DNA from 3 places in the Sinomonas sp. B1-1 genome. Region 1 is predicted to be linked to each of the others. Evidence: riboswitches for the same ligand, from Rfam matches in the RefSeq annotation. Region 1 holds a riboswitch; each other region holds the start of a gene.
The links. Region 1 has a riboswitch for S-adenosylmethionine ahead of ACQ5BE_RS18105 (ABC transporter ATP-binding protein). Riboswitches for the same ligand answer to the same signal wherever they lie in the genome.
Positions count from the first base shown of each region.

Region 2: another riboswitch for S-adenosylmethionine. It lies ahead of ACQ5BE_RS17800 (DUF1737 domain-containing protein); the one in region 1 lies ahead of ACQ5BE_RS18105 (ABC transporter ATP-binding protein).
Region 3: another riboswitch for S-adenosylmethionine. It lies ahead of sfnG (dimethylsulfone monooxygenase SfnG); the one in region 1 lies ahead of ACQ5BE_RS18105 (ABC transporter ATP-binding protein).

Region 1 covers NZ_JBCHVF010000017.1:1,875-9,285, reverse strand. The annotation lists gene ACQ5BE_RS18135 (LssY C-terminal domain-containing protein) at 1-299, opposite strand, end outside; gene ACQ5BE_RS18130 (hypothetical protein) at 411-884, shown strand; gene ACQ5BE_RS18125 (DUF503 domain-containing protein) at 901-1,194, opposite strand; gene ACQ5BE_RS18120 (hypothetical protein) at 1,275-2,258, opposite strand; gene ACQ5BE_RS18115 (oxygenase MpaB family protein) at 2,357-3,301, opposite strand; gene ACQ5BE_RS18110 (flavin reductase family protein) at 3,393-3,875, opposite strand; SAM riboswitch class IV at 3,917-4,028, opposite strand; SAM riboswitch class I at 4,171-4,267, shown strand; gene ACQ5BE_RS18105 (ABC transporter ATP-binding protein) at 4,273-5,139, shown strand; gene ACQ5BE_RS18100 (aliphatic sulfonate ABC transporter substrate-binding protein) at 5,191-6,234, shown strand; gene ACQ5BE_RS18095 (ABC transporter permease) at 6,315-7,094, shown strand; gene acs (acetate--CoA ligase) at 7,070-7,411, shown strand, end outside.
Region 2 covers NZ_JBCHVF010000016.1:38,929-46,339, reverse strand. The annotation lists gene ACQ5BE_RS17815 (ArsR/SmtB family transcription factor) at 1-234, shown strand, start outside; gene ACQ5BE_RS17810 (SRPBCC family protein) at 237-737, shown strand; gene ACQ5BE_RS17805 (NAD(P)/FAD-dependent oxidoreductase) at 821-2,083, opposite strand; SAM riboswitch class IV at 2,225-2,333, shown strand; gene ACQ5BE_RS17800 (DUF1737 domain-containing protein) at 2,341-2,649, shown strand; gene ACQ5BE_RS17795 (rhodanese-like domain-containing protein) at 2,646-3,056, shown strand; gene ACQ5BE_RS17790 (O-succinylhomoserine sulfhydrylase) at 3,065-4,285, shown strand; gene ACQ5BE_RS17785 (globin domain-containing protein) at 4,485-5,651, shown strand; gene ACQ5BE_RS17780 (DivIVA domain-containing protein) at 5,648-6,148, shown strand; gene ACQ5BE_RS17775 (globin domain-containing protein) at 6,224-7,411, shown strand, end outside.
Region 3 covers NZ_JBCHVF010000015.1:95,727-103,137, forward strand. The annotation lists gene ACQ5BE_RS17555 (O-acetylhomoserine aminocarboxypropyltransferase/cysteine synthase family protein) at 1-989, opposite strand, end outside; gene sfnG (dimethylsulfone monooxygenase SfnG) at 989-2,173, opposite strand; SAM riboswitch class I at 2,229-2,341, opposite strand; gene ACQ5BE_RS17565 (acyl-CoA dehydrogenase family protein) at 2,470-3,699, shown strand; gene ACQ5BE_RS17570 (ArsR/SmtB family transcription factor) at 3,858-4,847, opposite strand; gene ACQ5BE_RS17575 (hypothetical protein) at 4,941-5,375, shown strand; gene ACQ5BE_RS17580 (alpha/beta fold hydrolase) at 5,417-6,256, shown strand; gene ACQ5BE_RS17585 (serine hydrolase domain-containing protein) at 6,354-7,411, shown strand, end outside.

The sequences.
Region 1 (7,411 bases):
ACCACGTATTCGTTCGCGGCGAGGCCCTCCCAGGCGGCCGCGGCGAGCGAGCGCAGCATCTCCGACGGCCGCGCGAGGGCACGCACCACAGCCCAGACGAAGACCCCGATGAAGACCGCCTCGAGGAACACGGCAGCGAGGAACAGCATGGGCGAGACGAACAGCGTCAGTGTGCGGACGGCGTAGAAGAAGACGACCATGAGCACGAGGGCTGCCAGGGCCAGCGCCAGGTGCGGGGCCGCGCCGATCCTGCGCCTCGGCGCGTGCCGCACTGGTCCGCTTGCCACGTCAGACGCCATAGGGCGATTCTCCCCACTTTCCTGAAGGGTTCCTGCAGGCGGCCCGCGCGTCAGGGTGCGCTCAGGGTGAACCCCGAGGCGCGCGGGCGGATCGGCGGGGATAATCGAACGGTGAGCACCCCCGGCAACGCCCCTCGGCGGAATCCGTACCGGGACCCGAGCGCCTACTGGCCCGACGGCGTCCCGCCCGGGAGCACGTCCGCCCGGGGATCGCGCGGGCTCGACGGCCTGGTCCCCGACGGCCAGCGCCACGGCGAGCTTGCGCGCAGGGGTGAGGCGTCGCCGTCGTCCGCGGGATCCCGCCGCAGCGAGCCGCGGCAGCCGCGCCCGCCCAAGCCTGCTTCGCGGTTGGCGACGTTCCTCGGGGTCCTCTGCTTCGCGGCGGGGCTGACAACCTTCACCGTCGGATTCATCCCGGGCGGATGGGGAGCCTTCCTCGCGTCGGGACCGCTCGTGTTCGCGGCGCTTGCCGGCTGGGGCTCGTTCGCGCGGTCGAAGGCGCGTGCCGCCCGGATCTCTGGGATGGCGATTGCCGGCGTGGCGCTCAGCGCGCTGCACGTGGCGCTGCTGATGTTCGTGCGCTGACTGCTGACTGCGGCGCTCAATCCTCGCTGTGCAGGTCGCGGCGGCGGGCGCTGAGGAGATCGACCTCGGGCCGGCCCGCGACGAGGCGTTCGACGCCGTCGAGCACCTCGAGCGCGTGGGCCCGGTCCCCCGAGACGATCCCCGCGCCGATGCGGGCGCGCCGGTACAGGTCGTGTTCGCCCACCTCCGCGACGGACACGTCGAAGCGGCGTCGCACCTCGGCGACGATGGGCCGGACCACCGAGCGCTTCTCCTTGAGGGTGTGCACGTCGCCGAGGAGCAGGTCGAGCTCGATCCACGCGATCCACATGCGCCCATTTTCTCCCCCCTCTCATCGACCCCCTTCATCGACTGCTCCGTAAGTGTCGGTTTGAGGCCCCAGAACGACACTTACGGAGCAGTCGATGAAGGGGTGGAGGCGCCGGCGGAGGCCTTGCCGGGGCGCCAGCCCCTGAGGAAGAGGGCCGTCCGGACCTTCGCGACGGCCGCCTTGGCGTCGTTGGCCATGTGGCGCTTGGAGATCCTCACCTCGGCCCAGCCGACATCGTCATAGCTCTCGGAACGGGCGATGTCCCGCACGATCTGCGGCTCCGTCCCGTGGTGCTCGCCCTCGTACTCGACTCCGACGCCGTACTCGGGGTAGCCGATATCCGGCTTCGGGCCGCGCTGCCCATGGCTTCCCACAATCCGGGCGTTGAGCACCGGTTCCGGAAGGCCCGCGCGCAGCAGGGCGAGCCGCAGCGCCGTCTCCTGCGGCGAATCCGAGCCGACCCGGATCAGCCCGAGGGCCAGCCGCGCCTTGCGGATCCCGCGTTTGCCGCGGTGCCGCGCGACGATGTCCCGCAGGGCTTCCAGTGTGCAGTGCGGCTCCTCGCGGCCCTCCAGCTCGGGATACGGGATCCGGACGCAGGCGTCACCGACGGCGACCAGCTCGTCCAGCGTGATCCGTTCAGCCAGGTCGAGCCAGGTCCGGGCGGGGGTCGTGACCGGAACACCTCCGAGGCGCGTGATCTCGCCGGGCAGGAGCTTGGCCCGGTGCACGACGACGTGCGGCCGCTTCAGGTGCGCTGCCCCCTCGGGCCGGATCACGTGGAAGACCTCGTCCTCACCCAGCCCCCGCTTCCGGGTTGGGAGGCCATGGAGCTCTGCGGCCGTCGTGTGGGAGGCCGCGCACTGCTCGTTGACCTCGACGAACGGGCGCACCCGCGCGCCCAAGGCGAGCGCCGCCGTCGTGCTCTGCCCCCTAATCCCGCGCCCCATGAGCCTGAGGCTCCGGTGGCGCAGCCTGCGCTTGCTGACCCCGGCATGGGCGGCCTCGGCCACCGTGAAGGGCCGTCCGGAGAGCTGCTGGGGGAGACGCCGCGGGGTCTTCATGCCCTCATGAGAGCAGAATCGGGACAAGGCGGCAGAAGTTATCCACACCCCCTCATCGACTGCTCCGCAAGTGTCGTTTTGAGGCCCCAGAACGACACTTACGGAGCAGTCGATGGACCGGGGAGGACGCCGAGGCGCGCCAGACGACGTCGCGCGGCCGCCTCACTCGGCGACATCGGGTCGAGGGCCCGACCCACGACGGCGAGGGTCGCCTTCGCGGCGCCCGTCACCGGGAGCGGCACCGGCCCGAGGCGGGGCCGCTCGAGCCCCAGCAGGTCCAGGTGCCGCTGGGGCATCCCCGACACCACCGCGTTGAACAGCACGGCGTAGCCCGGGCGCAGCAGCGGGTCGAGCGGCGGCCGGCGCAGGAACGAGACCACATCGGCCAGGCGCGGTCCGCCGGCAAGCTGCCCTGCGGCGTCGTACGCCTCCATCCGCTCGACGAGGGCGGACGCGGTGCGCGGCGGGTCGGCCACCCCCATGAGCTCCCCGGCCGCGGCCCACTCCCCCACGTAGCGGTCCGCACCCCCGGGAACCGGCCCGGCAAGCAATTCGTACGCCCGCAGGAACGCATCCGTGAAGGCGAGGTGGACCCACTCGGCCAGTGTGGGGTCATTGGCGGAGTAGTGCTCGTGCGTGCCGTGGCCCGTGACGAACTCCCCCTCCACGGGCACGTGCCGCTTCCGCACCCACGCGCACGCACGGCGGGCGGCCGCGGTGTCCCCGTAGGTGACGGTGAAGATCCAGCGGATCGTGCCGGCGAGCCGTGCAAGGGGGTCGGCGCGGTAGTTCGAGTGCTCCACGACGCCGGCGAGCACACCCGGGTGCAGGGCCTGCGTGAGAAGGGCGCGGATGCCGGCGGCGATGGGCGTCATGCCCCCGTGGACGGCCCAGACCGCGGAGCCAGGCGCGAAGTACCCCGCGTCGTCGCCCTCCTCGAGGGCTTCCTCCCACGCCAGGTTCCCCTCGGACTGGCCTGAGAAGGTCGTCAGGAGGCGGCGCCGCAACGGGCCGATGAGCGTGTCGTTGAGACCGGTGGTCACCCACCCAGCGTACCGGCGGGTTGGCTGGCCGGGGCCCCCTCCGCTTGGGGGAGCCGGGGCCCCGGCTGCCTGGCGCTGATGCGCCGTCGGTCTACTTTGCCCAGTACACGTGGTTGGTCAGGGGGACGAACTCCTCCGGATCCGAGACGCTGACCACCTCGCCGATCAGGATGACGTGGTCCCCCGCGTCCACCCGCTGCCAGAGGCGACACTCGAGGTGCGGGACGTCGTCGGCCACAATCGGCGAGCCCAGCGTCCCGGGCCCCCAGGCCAGTCCCGCGAACTTGTCCGTCCCCTTCGCCGCGAACCGCGCCACGAGGTCCCGGTGGGACTCGGACAGGATGTGCACGGCGTAGTTGTCGGTGCGGTTCCAGATCTCGAATGAGCTCGACTTCTTGTCCACCGCCCACGAGACGAGCGGCGGGTCGAGGCTGATCGACGTGAACGAGTTGCTCACGAGGCCTGCGATCGCGCCGCCGTCCGAGGTGGTGATGACGGCGATGCCCGTGGCCCAGTGCCCCATGGCGCGGCGCAGGTCCGCGCCCGTCACGAGGTCGAGGGGTGTCGCTGTCATGGGCTCCTCCAGCTAGTCGGCCGGACGCCCACGGTTCGCAGGCGCCGTACTTGCCGCGGATGGCCACCGCGGCCGGATCTTCATCTGGGGCACCCCACTACGGGAGAGGGTTGCCGCCCGGCCAGCCAGAGCTTCGCGCCGGGACTCTTGATCCTGTCCTTCACAGTACGGAAGGGATCCACCGGTCGTCCAACGTATCCGCGGGCGGTGGAAACACGCGGACACATTGTCATTTGTTACGCGCGCCCCGACGTCTGGTTTTGCACGGCGGGCCTTCTTTACGTGAAATGTGAAGTGACCATCCCGAGCGGCTGAGAGATCTGGCTCCGTGACGCCGCAGCAACCATGGCCCCCGCAGGGGCCACAGGTGCTACCGCCAGAACCGATGGAGATGCACATGCCTTCTGCCCTGGCCCAGCCGACTTCCGAGGCGCCCCACCGCGGTTCCGCCCTCGCCGCGCCCCGCGCCGCCTCGCTGGAGTTCCGCGGCGTCGCCCAGTCCTTCGCCGCCCGCCGCGGCCGTGGCACCGGGACGGGCGCGCACGACGGCGTGACCCACGTCCTGCGCGACGTCGACCTCGCGCTCGCCCCGGGTGAGATCGTGGCCCTGCTGGGCCCGAGCGGCTCGGGAAAGTCCACGCTGCTGCGCATCGCCGCCGGGCTCGACGCGCCCGCGGCTGGGGAACTGCTCGTGGGCGGCCAGCCGAGCAGCGGCATCTCGCCCCTGTGCGCCGTCGGCTTCCAGGAGCCCCGGCTCCTGCCCTGGCTGAGCGTGCACGACAACGTGGCCCTGGGCCTGCCCAAGGGGACCGAGAAGCGCGAGGGGCGCGCCGCCGTCGACCGCCTCCTGGCCCTCGTGGGCCTGACCCACTGCGCGGCGTACCGCCCAGGCGAGATCTCCGGCGGCATGGCCCAGCGGGCCTCGCTGGCCCGTGCCCTGGCCCGGCGCCCCGGCGTGCTGCTCCTGGACGAGCCGTTCGGCGCCCTCGATGCGCTCACCCGCCTGAAGATGCAGGACCTCCTCCTGCGCGTCCACGAGGCCGAGCCCACCACGGTCCTGCTCGTGACCCACGACGTCGACGAGGCGCTCCAGCTCGCCGACCGCGTCGTGGTGCTCGGCTCCGAGGACGGCGTGCCCGGCGCAACGATCCAGCACGTCCTCGACGTCCCGGGCGAGCGCCCCCGCGACCGCGCCGACGCCGAACTCGCCCGCCTCCGCGGCACCCTCCTGTCCACGCTCGGCGTGGACACGCACCACCACTGACCCTCCCCCGCACGTCCACCCGCACCCCGCACCCGCACGAAGAGGTTCCCCATGCCTGCCCTGAACCAGTCCCGCACCGCCGCGTTCCGCACCGCCGCGTCCCGCCGCTCCTTCCTCGCCCTCGGCCTCGGCGCCGCCGCCCTGGGCCTGAGCGCGTGCGCCGGCGAGGGCTCCGGCGGCTCGGCGCCCGCGGCGAAGGCGGCCGGGACGCTGAACATCGACTGGGCCACCTACAACCCGCTGTCCATCGTCATCAAGGAGAAGGGCTGGCTCGAGGAGGCCCTCAAGCCCTCGGGCGTCGGCGTGAACTGGGTCCAGTCCGCCGGATCGAACAAGGCCAACGAGGCCCTGCGCGCCGGGGCGATCGACGTCGGCTCCACTGCCGGCTCCGCGGCGCTCCTGGCCCGCGCGAACGGCTCGCCGATCAAGGCGATCAGCCTCTACTCCCAGCCCGAATGGGCCGCGCTGGTGGTCGGCAAGGACTCGAAGATCGCCTCCGTCGCGGACCTCAGGGGCAAGCAGGTCGCCGCGACCAAGGGCACGGACCCCTACTTCTTCCTCCTCCAGGCGCTCGAGGCCAACGGGCTCAAGCAGGCCGACGTCACGGTCCAGAACCTCCAGCACGCGGACGGCCGCACGGCCCTCGAGAACGGCTCCGTCGAGGCGTGGAGCGGCCTCGACCCGATCATGGCGGCCGCCGAGCAGAACGGCGCGAAGCTGCTCTACCGCAACATCGACTTCAACACCTACGGCTTCCTCAACGCCACCGAGTCCTTCCTCAAGGACCGGCCGGAGCAGGCGCAGACTGTCGTGGACACCTACGAGAAGGCCCGCGGCTGGGCTGCGGCGAACCTCGAGGAGACCACCTCGATCCTCGCCAAGGCGGCCAACATCTCCGATGCGGTCGCCGGGAAGGTCATCAAGGAGCGCACTCGGCTGGCCATCAACCCGGTCCCGGGCGAGACGCAGCTCGCGGTCCTGAAGAAGGTCGGCCCGATCTTCGTCGCCTCCGGCGATGTCTCCGGGCAGGACAAGATCGACACGGCCCTCGCCTCGCTCCTCGAGCCGAGCTTCGCGTCCAAGGCAGCCAAGTGAGCACCGCCTCCTCCGGGACCCGGCCCGAGGCTGAGGCGACGCACGACGCCGCGGAGGCGCCCGCCGTCGTGCGCGGCACCCTGCGCCGGGGTTCCCAGGGCGACGCGGCCGGCGGGCTCAAGCGCGCGGCGATCGGCGCCGTCGTGCCCCTGGTCCTGCTCGCGCTGTGGCAATGGTCCACCTCGGCGGGGCTGTTCAGCGCGGTCCAGCTGCCGGCGCCGGGCGCGGTGCTCGCTGCCGGGGCGGAGCTCGCGGGCCGCGGGGAGCTGTGGCAGCACGTGGGCATCTCGACGCAGCGCGTCCTGCTCGGGTTCGTGATCGGCGGAGCGCTGGGGCTCGCGTTCGGCTCGCTCGTGGGGCTGTCGCAGTGGGCGGACCGGCTCCTCTCGCCGACGATCGGGGCGCTGCGCGCGGTGCCGTCGCTCGCGTGGGTGCCGCTGCTGATCCTGTGGCTCAAGATCGGGGAGAACTCGAAGGTCACGCTGATCGTGATCGGCGCGTTCTTCCCCGTGTTCACCACGGTGTACCTCGCGCTGCGGCACGTGGACCGGAAGCTGGTCGAGGCCGGGCGGGCGTTCGGGCTCACCGGCCTGCAGCTGCTGACCACGATCCAGCTGCCCGCCGTCGTGCCCGCGATCTTCTCGGGCCTGCGGCTCGCGCTCGCGCAGGCGTGGCTGTTCCTCGTCGCGGCGGAGCTCATCGCGTCCTCGATGGGCCTGGGCTTCCTCCTGACGGACTCGCAGAACAACGGACGGACCGACAGGCTGCTCCTGGCCATCGTGCTGCTGGCGGTCATCGGCAAGATCACCGACGCCCTGCTGGGCGTCGCCGAGAGATGGGCGGTGCGCCGGTGGGCGTGAGCATTGACGAGACATCAGCCGTTGACGCCGGGCTGAGCGGTTCGGGCCAGACGGGTTCAGGCCGGACGGGTTCTGCCCAGACGGGCCCAGAGCGCCTCGCCTTCTGGGAGGACGCCGCGCGGCGCCTCGAGTGGGCGCAGCCCTGGGAGCGGGCCCACACCTGGATCCCCGCGGATGTCGAGGCGAACGAGCCCCCGGTGATCCGGTGGTTCGAGGGCGGCCAGCTGAATGCGGCCGTGAACTGCGCCGACCGGCACGTGGCCGCGGGGCGCGGTCACAAGGTCGCACTGCACTTCGAGGGCGAACCGGGCGACCGG
Region 2 (7,411 bases), on a different contig from region 1:
TACGCCATGAGCTTCGCGGCGGTCCAGAAGCACGTCGCGGTGCTCGAACGGGCACTGCTCGTCACGAAGGAACGGCGCGGGAGGGAGCAGATCGTGCACTCCAACCCCGCGGCGCTCCGCAGGGCGGCCCGCCTCCTCGACGCCTACGAGGAGCTGTGGCGGGACCGCATCCGGCGCATCGAGGCGATCCTCGACGAGACGCCACCGCGCACAGGCCACGACCAGGGGACATGACCATGACCTTCGTCAGCAGCAGCAAGGACACCCAGAACCTGACCTTCACGCTCGTCACCGAGTTCGACGCCGCCAAGGAGCGCGTGTGGGACGTGTGGGAGGACCCGCGCAAGCTCGAGCGCTGGTGGGGCCCTCCCGGCTGGCCGGCGACCTTCGGCCGCCACGAGTTCCACCCCGGGGGCCTCTGCCACTACTGGATGACCGGCCCCGACGGCGAGAAGGCCTACGGGTGGTGGCGGTTCCTCGCCATCAGCCCGCACGACCGGCTCGAGATCGAGGACGGCTTCGCCAACGAGGACGGCTCCCCGCTCGACCCCGAGGACAGCGCGACGTTCACGGTCACCTTCGAGGAGGCAGGCACCGGGACGCGCATGACGACGGTCTCGGCCTTCCGCTCCCTCGAGCAGCTCGAGCGCATGGCCGAGATGGGCATGGAGGAGGGCATGAAGGAGGCCTCGGGCCAGATCGACGCGATCCTCGCCGAGGCGCAGGCCGTGCGCTGAGGCAGCGGCACGCACGACGGCGCCGGGTCACCGAGGCGACCCGGCGCCGTCGTGCGCCCGTTCCCCGCTACACCGGGGCCCTGCTACGCCCGCGGCTTGTCCGGGCGGCTCAGGACCACGAACGAGCGGCGGTGGCTGATGTAGTCGCTGGGCCAGGTCGCCAGGGCGCGGACCTTCTGCAGGCTGCCCGAGAGCAGGAAAACGTGCACGCCGAGCCAGGCGAGGAACGCGAGGGGGCCCGCGAGGACCTTCCGATCCGGACCGGGACCGACCTCGGCGACCGCGGCGCCGCGGCCCACCATGGCCATGTAGCCCTTGTCCGAGTAGTGGAACGGCTCGCGCGGGCGGCCCTCGATGTCGGCGAGGATGTTCTTCGCGGCCCAGCCCCCGGCCTGCAGCGCACAGGAGCCGAGCTGCGGGAGCTTGTTGCCCTTGTCATCGGTCATGTTCGCGGCGTCGCCGAGGACGTACACCCCCTCGACCCCTGGGGCGGTGAGGTCCTCGTTGACGTCGATCCTGCCGCCGCGGCCCTGGGGTAGGCCCGAGCCCGCCACGACCGGCCCGGCCTTGAGGCCGCCGGCCCAGACCACCAGGTCGGCGGGGATCCCGGTACCGTCGTTGAGCACCACCGTGTCCGGGGTGATCTCCTTGACCGGCACGCCGAGGTGCAGCTGGACGCCCATGCCGGACAGGCGCCGTCGTGCGTACTCCTTGGACTTGTCGGAGAACGGGGGGAGCACGTTCGGGAGCATGTCCACGAGGTGCACGCGGCAGCGGGAGGCGAGGCGCTGGGAGAAGTAGCCCGGGAGGACATACTTCACGGTCTCCGCCATGGCGCCCGCGGTCTCGACGCCGGTGGGGCCGCCGCCGATCACCACGAAGTGCAGCTCCGAGCTGTCGTCGACCCGGTCGGCCTCCTCGAGGATGTTCGAGAAGGAGCTGCCGAGGCCCACGGCGTCCTCAACCGAGTAGAGCGGATACGTCCCCTCCTCGGCGCCCGGGGTGTTGAAGAAGTTGGCCTCGGCGCCGGAGGCCAGGACCAGGAAGCGGCCCTCGTAGGTCCTGCCGTCCGAGGTGGTCACGCGCTTCGCGGCCGGGTCGACGCCGGTCACTTCCGCGACCAGCACGCGCACGTTCGGCTGGCTCCGGAAGATGTCGCGCAGGGACCGGGCGACCTCCGAGACGCCGAGCTGGACAGTCGCCACCTGGTAGAGCAGGGGCTGGAATTGGTGGTAGGGGTTCTTGTCGATCAGGAGGACCCGCACGCCCTTGCGCCCGAGCTCGCGCGCGGCTGCGACGCCCGCGAACCCTCCGCCGACCACGATGACTTCGTAGTTCTCGTCCACGGGGCGCACATTACCCGCTCGGAGGCGATCTGAACCGCTGCGGGCAGCAAGCTGACCCCCGTGGCGCCGCCCGTGGCATGTTGCCAATCGTTACCGCCGGGCCATGGCTGGCCCCATGCCCGCGTGCTACGTTCAACGCAGAGTAATGAGCGCCAGTGGGAAGCCCTGACTAGCTGGCCGGCAACCCTCCGTTCGGCGGGGTGCCTCAGGTGAGTACTCGGCGTTCGTTGATCGAGAGCAAAGCCCGAAGGAGCCCCATGTCCGAGACCGTGACAGAGCCGGCTGAGACCACACCGCTGAACGATCCCGCGGCTCCTTCCGGGGCCGCCGAGGCGAAGCTCGCCTACCGCCTCCTCACGGGCCCGGACACGCGCGAGTTCTGCGCCCGCATCTCCCAGGCTCTCGCGGACGGGTACGTACTGCACGGCAGCCCGGCCGCGACCTTCAACGGCTCCGAGGTGATCGTGGCGCAGGCCGTGATCCTCCCGCATGCCGTGGCCCGAGCGGACGCCGCCGTGGCCTCCGCCGTCGAGGGGCTCGAGTACGAGGGCGAGGGCCACGCGTGAGCTACGCGGGCGACATCGACCCGCTCGAGGCGTGGGAGAAGCTCAAGGACGGCGCCGTCCTGGTGGACGTCCGCACCGAGGAAGAGTGGGCCCACATCGGGATCCCCGACACCAAGGCCACCGAGAACGACCCGCTCTTCATCCCCTGGGTCTTCGCCGGAGGCATCCCCAACCCGGACTTCGTGATGGAGCTGACGCTCCAGGCCCCTGAGCCGGGCAGCACCGAGCTCGTGTTCCTGTGCCGTTCGGGCAACCGCTCCGTCGCCGCCGCGGAGGTGGCCGCCAACCTCGGCTTCACGGCCTACAACATCCTCGAAGGCTTCGAGGGACACCCGGGCCCCGACGGCCACCGCACCGTGAACGGGTGGAAGAACCGCGGGCTGCCGACCAATCTGGGACAGGACTAAGTACTTTCGTGACGTTTGACACCAACCACAATCTATCGGTCGGTTGGAGCGAAGACACCCAGGCCGTGCGCGGCGGGCTCCTCCGCACCAACTTCCAGGAAACCTCCGAGGCCGTCTTCCTGAACTCGGGCTTCGTCTACGACTCGGCGGAGGCCGCCGAGCGGGCCTTCACCGGCGAGGACGAGCGCTTCGTCTACTCCCGCTACGGGAACCCCTCCGTCGCCACCTTCCAGGAGCGCCTGCGCCTCCTCGAAGGCACCGAGGCATGCTTCGCGACCGCCTCCGGCATGTCGGCGGTGTTCACGGCCCTGGGCGCCCTGCTCGGCGCGGGAGACCGCGTGGTGGCGGCCAGGAGCCTGTTCGGCTCGTGCTTCGTGATCCTCAACGAGATCCTGCCCCGCTGGGGCGTCGAGGCCGTGTTCGTGGACGGCCCTGACCTGGACCAGTGGCGCGAGGCCCTCTCGGTGCCCACCACGGCCGTGTTCTTCGAGTCGCCCTCGAACCCGATGCAGGAGATCGTGGACATCCAGGCCGTGGCCGACCTCGCGCATGCAGCGGGAGCCAAGGTCGTCGTCGACAACGTCTTCGCCACGCCCCTGCTCCAGCGCAGTCTGGACTTCGGCGCCGACGTCATCGTGTACTCCGGGACGAAGCACATCGACGGACAGGGGCGCGTGCTCGGCGGCGCCGTCCTCGGCACGAAGGAGTTCATCGACGGCCCCGTCAGGCACCTCATGCGGCACACCGGGCCGGCCCTGTCGGCCTTCAACGCCTGGGTGCTCACCAAGGGCCTCGAGACGATGGGGCTGCGGGTGCGGCACTCCTCCGCCAACGCCCTCGCGATCGCGGAATGGCTCGAGGCGCAGTCGGACATCAGCTGGGTCAAGTACCCGCACTTGCGCTCGCACCCGCAGTACGAGCTCGCCCGCAAGCAGATGAGGGCCGGCGGCTCCGTGATCACCTTCGAGCTCGGCGCCCCCGAGGGCCAGGGCAAGGAGGCCGCGTTCCGCTTCCTCAACGCGCTCAGCGTCATCGACATCTCCAACAACCTCGGGGACGCCAAGTCCCTCATCACGCACCCTGCCACGACGACGCACCGGGCCATGGGCCCCGAGGGCCGCGCCGCGATCGGGCTGAGCGACGGCGTGGTGCGGCTCTCGGTGGGGCTCGAGGACGTCGGGGACCTCATCGGGGACCTCGGGCAGGCCCTGCGCGCGGCCGCCCGCTGAACGGCGCCGAGCAGCGCCGCGCGTCGTCGGGCACGCCAGCTGCGGGCCGGGCTTGACAGAACGGCCGCCATGTTTCGAGTGGAACCACACGCGCCATGCATAGTAGGTTGCTTCAGGCGGTACCTGCCAGGGGGGTGGCAGACGCAAGAGACAGCCCCCCGGGGCAGACGTGCGCGCTAGGCGCAGAAGGGACGGCCGCGTGGACTCGAGCGCGCTGAAGCGGACATGGTCGATGGCGGCCTCGCTCGGGGACGACGTTCCGCTGTACTTCTACTCGCACCTGTTCGCGACCCACCCCGAGGTCCGGGAGATGTTCCCCGTCGCGATGGGCGCGCAGCGGGACAAGCTCTTCGCAGCCCTCGGGCACATCATCAGCCATGCTGACCGCCTCAACGAGGTGGACGGGTTCATCGGCCAGCTCGGACGCGACCACCGCCGCTTCTCGGTGGCCCCCGAGCACTACTCGATGGTCGGGGCCTCGTTCCTCGCCACGCTCCAGAAGTTCCTCGGCCCCGAGTGGACGGAGGAGGTGGCACGGAGCTGGTCCGAGGCCTACGGGCTCATCGCCAAGGTCATGGTCATGGCCGCCGAGGACTCCGCGGACGAGACCCCGCCCTGGTGGGAGGGCGAAGTCCTCTCCGTGGACCGGCGCAGCCTCGATGTCGCGGTGCTCGATGTCCGCATGCCGCAGGACTTCACGTTCATGCCGGGCCAGGCCGTCGCCGTCGAGGTCCCCGCGCTGCCGCGGACCTGGCGGTACCTCAGCCCCGCCAACGCGCCCCGGCCGGACGGGATCGTGCAGTTCCATGTCCAGCTCATCCCCGGCGGCCTGTTCAGCACGGCCGCCGTCCGCAGGACCAGCCCCGGAGACACGATCCGCGTCGGCATCCCGATCGGCGACCAGCTCGCTGTCGACGGCCACCGCGACCTGCTCCTGATCGGCGGGGGAACGGGGCTCGCGCCCCTCTCCGCCGTCCTCGACCGCGTCGCCGCGCAGTGGCGCGACACAGGCTTCGGCCCGCGCGTGGACCTCTTCCACGGCGCCCGCGTCCCCTGGAACCTGTACGACCAGTCCAGGCTCGCGGACCTTGCGGCCCGAGAACCGTGGTTCTCATTCCACCCAGTGGTCTCGGACGACCCGACGTTCCCCGGTCTGACCGGGTACGTCGGCAGTGCCGCAGCCGCACACGGCTCGTCGGTGGGGCGACTGGCCCTCGTGTGCGGTTCGACGCCGATGGTGCGCCACACCGTCAGCGAACTGGTCGCCGCGGGCGTGCCGCGCGACGACATCCGCTATGAGGACTACACCGGGGTCGAGGACAACTCGTCCCCCACCGGAGAAGACCAGCTAGAAGGGACCCGATGAGCACCTCCATCCACGGCGGCCGGATCAGCCCCTCCGACGTCCGCAACGCCACGTTCGAACAGGTCGGCCATGGCTACGAACCCGGAGCCGTGCACCACTTCCTGGCGGCCGTCGCCGACCAGATGGACGCCGACCGCGTCCAGCTCGAGGCGCGCGGCGCCAACGCGCAGGACGAGATGGTGAAGATCATCAGCCAGGCGCAGGTGCTCGCGGAGAAGTTCGTCGCGGAGGCCGAGCAGTACTCGAAGGACCTCGTCGCGAGCGCCCGGACGCAGTACAGCGAGATCCTGCGCCGCGCCGAGAACGCCGCGGTGAGCCGCACCGAGGGCCAGGCCGTCGCGACCACCCAGGCCGCCCCCGCCTACACCACGCCCATCGACGAGATCGAGTACGTGCGCACCTACACCAAGGTCGCCCAGGTCCAGCTGCGCGCCGTCATCGACGCGCTCGCGGAGCAGGTCGACAAGCTCGGCGACGTCCCCAAGTCGGGCCAGTAGCCGGCCCCCTCCCACCCCAGCCCGACGGGCCAAGCCAGCCACCCGCCGTCGTCCGTTCGTGAAGGAGTAGTGCCAATGCTGTCATCCACCTCAGTGCCGGTCATCGAGGCGACCCTCCCGGTTGTCGGGGAGAACATCACGACCATCGCCCAGCGCTTCTACGAGCACATGTTCGCGGCGCATCCCGAGCTGTTCGACGGCGTCTTCAACCGCGGCAACCAGGCGGACGGGCACCAGCAGCAGGCCCTCGCAGGCTCGATCGCGGCGTTCGCGACGATGCTCCTCAAGAACCCCGACTCGGTCCCCGAGCACCTCCTGTCCCGGATCAGCCACAAGCACGCCGCGCTGGCCATCGCCCCCGAGCAGTACCAGATCGTCCACGAGAACCTCTTCTGGGCCATCGGCGACGTGCTCGGCGAGGCGGTGACCCCCGAGGTCGCCGCCGCGTGGGACGAGGTCTACTGGATCATGGCCAACACGCTCATCAACCTCGAGCGCGGCCTGTACGCCGACTTCGGCGGCAAGCCGGAGAACATCTGGCGCACGTGGCGCGTCGTCGAGAAGCGGCACGAGACCGACGACGTGGTCTCCATCGTGGTCGAGCGCACCGACGAACGCGACGTGTACCCGTCCCAGCCGGGCCAGTACGTGACCCTGCAGATGCCCACCAAGGACGGCCTGCACCAGCCGCGCCAGTACAGCCTCACGCGGACCGACGACGGCCACCACCGCACCTTCGCCGTCAAGCGCGTCCACGATGCCGGCAAGCCCGAGGGCGAGGTCTCGACCCTCGTGCACGACTCGCTCAAGGTCGGGGACGAGGTCACGCTCTCGGCGCCGTTCGGCGACGTGGTCCTGACCGGTGGCGACGGCCCGCTCGTCTTCGCCAGCGCCGGGATCGGCGTGACCCCGTACGCGGGCATGCTCAACCACCTCGCCGCGCAGGGCTCCCAGCGCGAGGTCCTCTTCCTCCACGCCGGCACCTCCCCCGAGAGCTTCGTGCTCCGCGAGCAGATCACCCAGGACCTCGCGAGCCTGCCCAACGCCACGCTGCACTCCTGGTTCGAGCAGCCCGGCGGGGAGCTGGGCCCGAACGAGCACCAGGGGTTCATGGACGTCACGGCCGTGGACCTTCCCCAGGACGCCACGTACTACCTCTGCGGTCCGCTCCCGTTCATGCAGGCGGTCCGCGAGCGCCTGCTCGGCCTCGGGGTCCCGGCGCGGAAGATCCAGTACGAGGTCTTCGGCCCGGACCTGTGGCAG
Region 3 (7,411 bases), on a different contig from region 1:
AACTCGTACTGCGGGTGCGAGGGCAGGCCCGCATAGTTCACGTAGGTCACGCGCGGATCGGCCTCGAGCCACTCGGCGACCGCCTTCGCGTTCGCGAGGTGCGCGTCCATGCGCTGCGGGAGCGTCTCGACGCCCTGCAGGAGCTGGAACGCGGACTGCGGCGACAGGGACGGGCCGATGTCGCGCAGCTGCTCGGAGCGCAGCTTCATGAGGAAGCCGTACTCGCCGAAGTTGCCCCACCACGTCACGTTGCCGTAGCTCGGCACGGGCTCGGTCATGGACGGGAACTTGCCGTTGGCCCAGTTGAACGTCCCGGACTCTACGACGACGCCGCCGAGGGTCGTGCCGTGCCCGCCGAGGAACTTCGTGGCCGAGTGGATCACGATGTCCGCGCCGTGCTCGATCGGCCGGAAGATGTACGGCGGCGTCAGCGTCGAGTCGACCACGAGCGGGATGCCGTGCTCGTGGGCGACGGCGGCCAGGCCGGCGACGTCGGCGATGTCGCCCGAGGGGTTGGCCACCACCTCGGTGTAGACGGCCTTCGTGTTCTCGCGCAGGGCGGCCTTGAACGCGGCGGGGTCGGTCGAGTCCACGAACGTGGTCTCGACCCCGAAGCGGCGCAGGGTCACGTCGAGCTGTGTGATCGTGCCGCCGTAGAGCTTGGAGGAGGCGACGATGTGGTCCCCGGCCTGGGTCAGCGCGGCGAACGTGATGAATTCCGCGGCCATGCCCGAGCTCGTCGCGACCGCTCCGAGGCCGCCCTCGAGGGACGCGATGCGCTCCTCGAATGCCGCGACCGTGGGGTTGCCGATGCGGGAGTAGATGTTGCCGTACTTCTGCAGCGCGAAGAGGTTCGCGGCGTCGTCCGAGTCCTTGAACACGAACGAGGTGGACTGGTAGATGGGCACCGCCCGGGCGCCGTGCTCGGCGTCGGGCGTGCCGCCGGCGTGCAGGGCGCGGGTGCGGAACCCGAACTGGCGCTCGGCCATCAGGCGTTCGCCCCGGCAGCCTGGAAGCTCGTCACCGGCAGCAGGTCCGTGCGCAGCTCCGTGCCGTTCTTCCGAGCTAGGTCCGCCTCGAGCTCGCGGACGATCGGGAGGACGTCGCGGCCGAACGCTTCGACCTCCTCCTGGAAGTGCAGGTAGCCGGTGAGGAAGAGGTTCACGCCGATCTTCTTGTACTCGACGATCCGCTCGGCGATCTGCTCGGGGGTGCCGATGAGCTTGGTGCGGAAGCCGTCGTTGTACTGGACGAGGTCCTCGAACGTGGAGTCCTCCCACATTCCCTTGCCGTCCTTCGTGGACTGGCCGGCCTCCTTGACGGCGGCCGCGAAGCCCTCGACGGCCGGCTTGTGCGCCTTGGCGATGATCTCGCGGAGGGTGTCCTGGGCCTCCTTCTCCGTGTCGCGGGCAATCACGAAGCCGTTGAGGCCGAAACGCGGGGCGGCGGGGGCGGTCCGACCGTCCTGCGCGGCGGCCAGGACGCCGCGGATGTTGTCCTTGAACGGCTCGAGGTCGCGGCCGTTGGAGAAGTACCAGTCCGCGGTGCGCCCCGCGGCGGCCTGTGCGGCCGTCGAGTTGCCGCCGAAGAAGATCTCGGGGTGTGCCCGGCCCGGGATGTCCAGCGGGGCCGGGCTGAGGGTGAAGTCCTTGATGTTGTAGTACTTCCCCGACTGCGAGTAGCCCTTCTGGGTCCACAGGCCGCGGAGCACGTTGATGAACTCCTCGGTGCGCACGTAGCGCTCGTCGTGCTCGAGCCACGGCAGGCCGAAGTTCACGAACTCGTCCTTGAGCCAACCGGAGACGATGTTCACGGCCGCGCGGCCGCCGGAGAGGTGGTCCGCGGTGATGATGAACTTGGCGAGGACACCCGGGTGCCACATGCCGGGGTGCACGGCGGAGATGACCTTGAGCCGCTCGGTCGCGCCGAGGAGGGCGAGGCTGAACGAGGTCGCCTCGTGCTGCTTGTCCGCGCCGTAGCTCGCGGCGTAGCGGGTCTGGGTCAGCGCGTACTCGAAGCCGGAGTCCTCCGCGATGCGGGCGAGCTTCTTGTTGTACTCGAACTCCCAGTTGGTGCGCTGCTCGATGGTCGAGACGACGAGGCCGCCCGAGACGTTGGGCACCCAGTACGCGAACTTCAGCGGGGTCTCGAAGTCGATGCGGTGGTCGGTCATGCTGCGCTCCTTGGAACTCGGGCGCGACGTGCAGCGCAGGATGTGGCCTGATCGCTCACCATCGCTTCTGGCAGTAGCACCTTTGGCTCCGGCCGTTGTTCCGGCATTTGGGGGCAATGGTTGCTGCGGCGTCACAGATCCAGATCTCTCGGCCGCTCGGGATGGTCCTTCCGATTGTCGCCAGAGGGGCCGTAACGAGGCAAATTATTTCGTCACACTCGCGCTCGGCTGGCTGGCGCCGAATACTGTTCGACGGCGTGCGCCCGCCGATGGCCCGCCGGAGAGGGGATGCACGCATGGGACGCACGACGCCGGGCGGTGCCTCGTACGCCGAGCTCGCCGAGCGCTTCGCACCGGTCTTCGACCGCATTGCCGAGGGTGCCTTGGAGCGCGAACTGGGCCGGACGCTGCCCTTCGAGCAGGTCGAGTGGCTCAAGGAGGCCGGGTTCGGCCGCCTCCGGGTTCCGGTCGCATATGGGGGCTTCGGGGCCTCCGTCGAGACCCTCGTGCGGCTGCTCATCGACCTCGCCGCCGCGGACTCGTCGGTGGCGCACCTGCTGCGCTCCCACTTCGCGTTCGTCGAGACGATCTCGCTCCAGGACGACGCGTTCCGCGCGCGGTGGTTCGGCCGCGTCGTCGACGGCGTGATCTTCGGCAACGCCGCGACTGAGCGGGCCGGCAACGCCCTCGGCACGGTCGCGACCAGGCTCGTGCCCGCGGGCGACCGCGGGTACCTCCTCACGGGCGAGAAGTACTACACGACCGGCACGATCTTCGCCGACTACGTGGCCGTGATGGCGTCCCCCGAGGGCGAGCGCTCCCGGCTGTACGCGATCGCCCCGACCCGGCACGCCGGCGTCGAGATCCGCGACGACTGGGACGGATTCGGCCAGCAGATGACTGGTACGGGGACGGCGGTGTTCCGCGAGGTCCCGATCCCCGCCGAGGACACCGTGCCGCGCACCGAGTCCACCACCCACGAGCCGGCGTTCCTGCAGCTCATGCTCCTGTCCGTCCTCGCAGGGATCGGCAAGGCCGTGGTGCGGGACGCGTCGTCGCTCGTCGCGAAGCGGACCCGCACGTTCTCCACGGGCTCGGGCCAGCTGTTCCGCGAGGATCCGCTCATCCTGAACCTCGTCGGGCAGCTCGCCGCGAAGTCGTTCGCTGCGGAGTCGTCGGTGCTCGCGGCCGCCCGCGAGCTCGATGACGCCCTCGCGCTGGGACCCGACGCGAGCGCCGAGGACCGCTACGCGCGGGGAGCGGTCGCCGTCGACCTCGCCCAGGTGGCCGTGCCGCCGCTGGTGATCGACGCCGCGCAGCAGCTCTTCGACACGGCCGGCGCCTCCGCGGTGTCCCGGGGCAAGGCGCTGGACCGCCACTGGCGCAACGCGCGCACGGTCGCGACGCACAACCCCGTGGCGTTCAAGGCGCGCGGGCTGGGGGACTGGTTCGTCAACGGCGTCTCCCCGGTCGCGCTGCACAGCATCGGCGAGGCGACGGCCGGGGTCCCAGCCTCCGCCTGCTAGATAGCCCCTCCTTGTGGGGTCACATCCCTAGCCTCTCAGGCCCCGGTCCGGAGGTTGAGGGGTCATGTCTCTAAGAAAAGGAATCCGCTCTCTAGAGATATGACCCCTCAAGGCAGGGACATGACCCCTCAACGCAGGGACATGACCCCACAACAGGATCAGGCGCGGGCCAGGAGCTCCTCGCCCACGCGGCCGCGCTGGTAGAACACCTCCCGCCCGGCGCGCACCGGCTCGGTCAGCCCCGACTCCGCGAGCACCTTGAGATGCGCGTTGACCGTCCCGGCGGCGAGGTCGAGCGCGCAGGCGAGCTGCGTCGTCGTCATCGGGACGTCGAGCTGGGCGAGGATCTGCGCGCGCGTCCGCCCGAGAAGCCGCGAGATGGGGGACTCGCGCGTCTCGCGCGTGGCCTCCCACAGCCGCCCGACGCCCCGGGGCGCGTAGGTGATGGTCGGCACGAACGGGGCGATGTTGAGCACCAGCGTGTTCGGCCACACGAACGCATTGGGCACGAGGATGAGGCCGCTGCCCGGCTCGGGCAGGTCCGTGGCCTCGCAGCCGCGCGTGATCTCGAGGCCCGTCTCGGTGGGGCGCACGCTCGGGTGGAGTGTCTTGAAGACCTCCTGGATGCCGTAGTGCGAGAGCTCATCCAGACGGGAGTCGATGTCCGCGAGCAGGACCGAGCGCAGCCTCGGCCAGTAGGGCTCGACGGCGGTCGCCCAGTACCAGCGCAGCGCCGCGACGATGCGGGGCACGGCGGCGTCGATGTCCGCACGGAGCTCCTCGAGCGTGGCGAGGATGGTCCCCGTCGGCTTGCGGCGCTCGAGGTAGCCGAGGTCGCGCAGCCACAGCTCGCCCGGGACTGCGGCGACGGCGTCGAGCGCATCGGCGAACGAGTCCCCCCGCTCGGGCGTGGGCGTGAGCGAGTCGGCGATGAACCCCTGCGGCTGCACGAGCGTGGTGAGCAGGCGCAGGTGCTCGCGCGCGAGGGGGTCGCCGCTGGCCGTGATGCGGCGGCGTGCCTCGGTGACCCACGGCCGGTGCAGGGGCGTCCCAGCCTGGAGGGCCCGCAGGCTCGTGACCGTCTCCCACAGCGGCGACGCCTCGAAGCGGACCCTCGTGAGGTCCTCGTGGGTGAGCGTGATGAACATGGATCCAGCGTAGGAACCCGGACCTCCCAGGGCGAGGATTCGGTGAACGCCGAATCGTTTCGGCCGTTCCGAGTGCGGCGCACACTCGTGGGCATGGCAACGAACACCCGCACCCAGCACTCCACCGAACGGCTCGACCGGACCCTGCATCCGCTCCGCCCCACCACGCGTCGGCCCGTCCGCGACCCGCACCGCGACGCCGGTGGGCCGCCCGCCGGTGAGCGCACGACGCCGGCCGGGAACCCGCCGTCGTCCCCCCGCCTGCCGCTCGCGGAGCCTGACGCAGCGCGGGCTCCCCGCCGCGCTGACCGGCCCCTCGTCGCGCCGACGACGCTTCCGGACCACTCCGGCGACCTCCTCGGACTGCCCGACTTCTCGGCGCTGCGCCGCCGCCTCCGCCGGACGTGGGCGTGGCTCGCGGGGCAGTTCGGCGCGGCGGCCGCGGTCGATGCGCGCCTCCGCGCCCGCCGGGACGAGGATTCGGCCGCGATGCTGCGCGCCGGTGTCGCCCCGACCCCGTTCGCCTGAGCCCGTTGACGGCAGCGGCGGGGGGGCCGCACGCTTGCGGCATGGACGTTCCAGAGCTGCAGGGCGTGGACGTGGACGGCCTCCGCGTGGCGTACCGCCGGGCGGGGAACGGCCCGCCGCTCGTCCTGCTGCACGGGGCGTACGAGGACAGCCGCATCTGGCAGTACCAGCTCGAGGGCCTCGCCGACGAGTTCACGGTCATCGCCTGGGACACCCCCGGCTGCGGCGGCTCGGACGACCTTCCCGGTGGCTTCACCGGGAGCCTCGGCGCGGTCCTCGCGGGCTTCCTGACGGGGCTCGGGCTCACGGGCGCAACCCGGCCCCATGTGCTGGGCCTGTCGTTCGGGTCCACGGTCGCGCTGGACCTCGTGCGGGTGGCGCCGGGCGCCCCGGCTTCACTCATCCTCGCCTCGGCCTACGCCGGGTGGGCCGGATCGCTGCCCCCCGAGGAGGTCGAGCGGCGGTACTCCCAGGTGCTCGCCGAGCTCGAGAAGCCAGCTGCCGAGATCATCCCCGCGTGGCTTCCGACGCTCTTCAGCGAGCATGCGCCGCCCGAGGCCGTCGACCTCGTCTCCCACGTCATGGCGGACTTCCGGCCCGCGGGCATGCGGTCCCTGCTCGAGCTGGCCGGGCGCGCAGACTACCGCCCCGTGCTTCCGACGATTTCGGTTCCGACCCTCCTCCTCTATGGATCCAAGGACACGCGCTCGCCGGTGGCGGTCGGCGAGGCGATGCGGGAGGCCATCCCCCAGGCCCAGCTCGCGGTCATCCCAGGCCCAGGGCACCTGACCTTCCTCGAGGAGCCCGACGCCTTCAACACCAGAGTCCGGCGATGGATCCGGGCGCATCCCGGCCCCACCGCGGCTGCGGGGCGGGTCTAAAATGTGAGTGCTGGGCAGCGACGCCGGGAGGCGCTTGACCGGGTGCGGCGCCGCGGGCGGTCGACTCCACGTCCCCCACCACTGAGAGAGCACCGGCATGGGACCCCAGCATGGCGCACGACGGCGCGCAGCGGCTGTGCTTGCACTCTTCCTCGCGCTCTCGGGCTGCGCGTACGCCGGTCCGGACCCGGCGCCGCCCGCTCCAGCGCCCGGCCCGATGGACTCCCTGGACAGCCAGGCCAGACTGCTCATCGACAACGGTGCCGTGGGCGCCGTCGTCCAGGTCCGGTGGCCCGGGGGAGAGTGGTCACGGGCCTACGGGGTCAGCGACCTCGACACGAGGATGCCGGCCAGGCCCGATGACCGCGTGCAGGTAGCCGCCGTCACGGCGTCCATGACCGCGGTGACCGTGCTCAAGCTCGTCGATGACGGGCTGATCGGCCTCGACAGCACCGTGAACGATGCGATCCCGGGCTTCACAACCTTGCTGAAGCCTCCAGGACCGATCACCGTGCGCCAGCTGCTGAGCCACACCTCAGGCGTCCCCGACTTCAACGATGCGCTTCCCGGCAACCCCGACTTCCGGCCGCTGCTCGACCGGCCGATGACCATGGAACGCGCGCTCGAACTGGCGGGCACCCTCCCGTGGACCGCCGCCGATGTCGGAGGGTTCCGCTATTCGGACACCGACTACGCTGCACTCGGGCTGCTCGTCCAGACGCTGCGGCACCGTCCCTTCGCAGATGTCCTGCGGGACGAGGTGATCTCACCGCTCGGGCTCTCGAAGACCAGCATGGACCGGGCCGATGTCCGCGCGGCCGATCTCCTCCACGGTTACGTGACGCTTCGCGGCGAACGGATCGATCTCAGCGACAACACGTTCTCCGCGGGAATGCCGTACAACGGAGCGGTCTCCAGCGTGGCAGATGTGAACACCTTCTTCGGCGCGCTGTTCCAGGGCAGGCTCGTCTCCGCGCCGTCCCTGGCGCAGATGAAGAAGAGCCCGAGGCCGGGGCTCCCGTACGCACTCGGACTCTGGGTGCACTCCGGCTGCTCGACGAACGAGCGCTACGAGAGCCGCGGCGCCTTCTGGCACACCGTGACGGTCGCGGTGGCCAGCGACGACGGCAGGTACCAGGCCGCAATGAGCGTCTC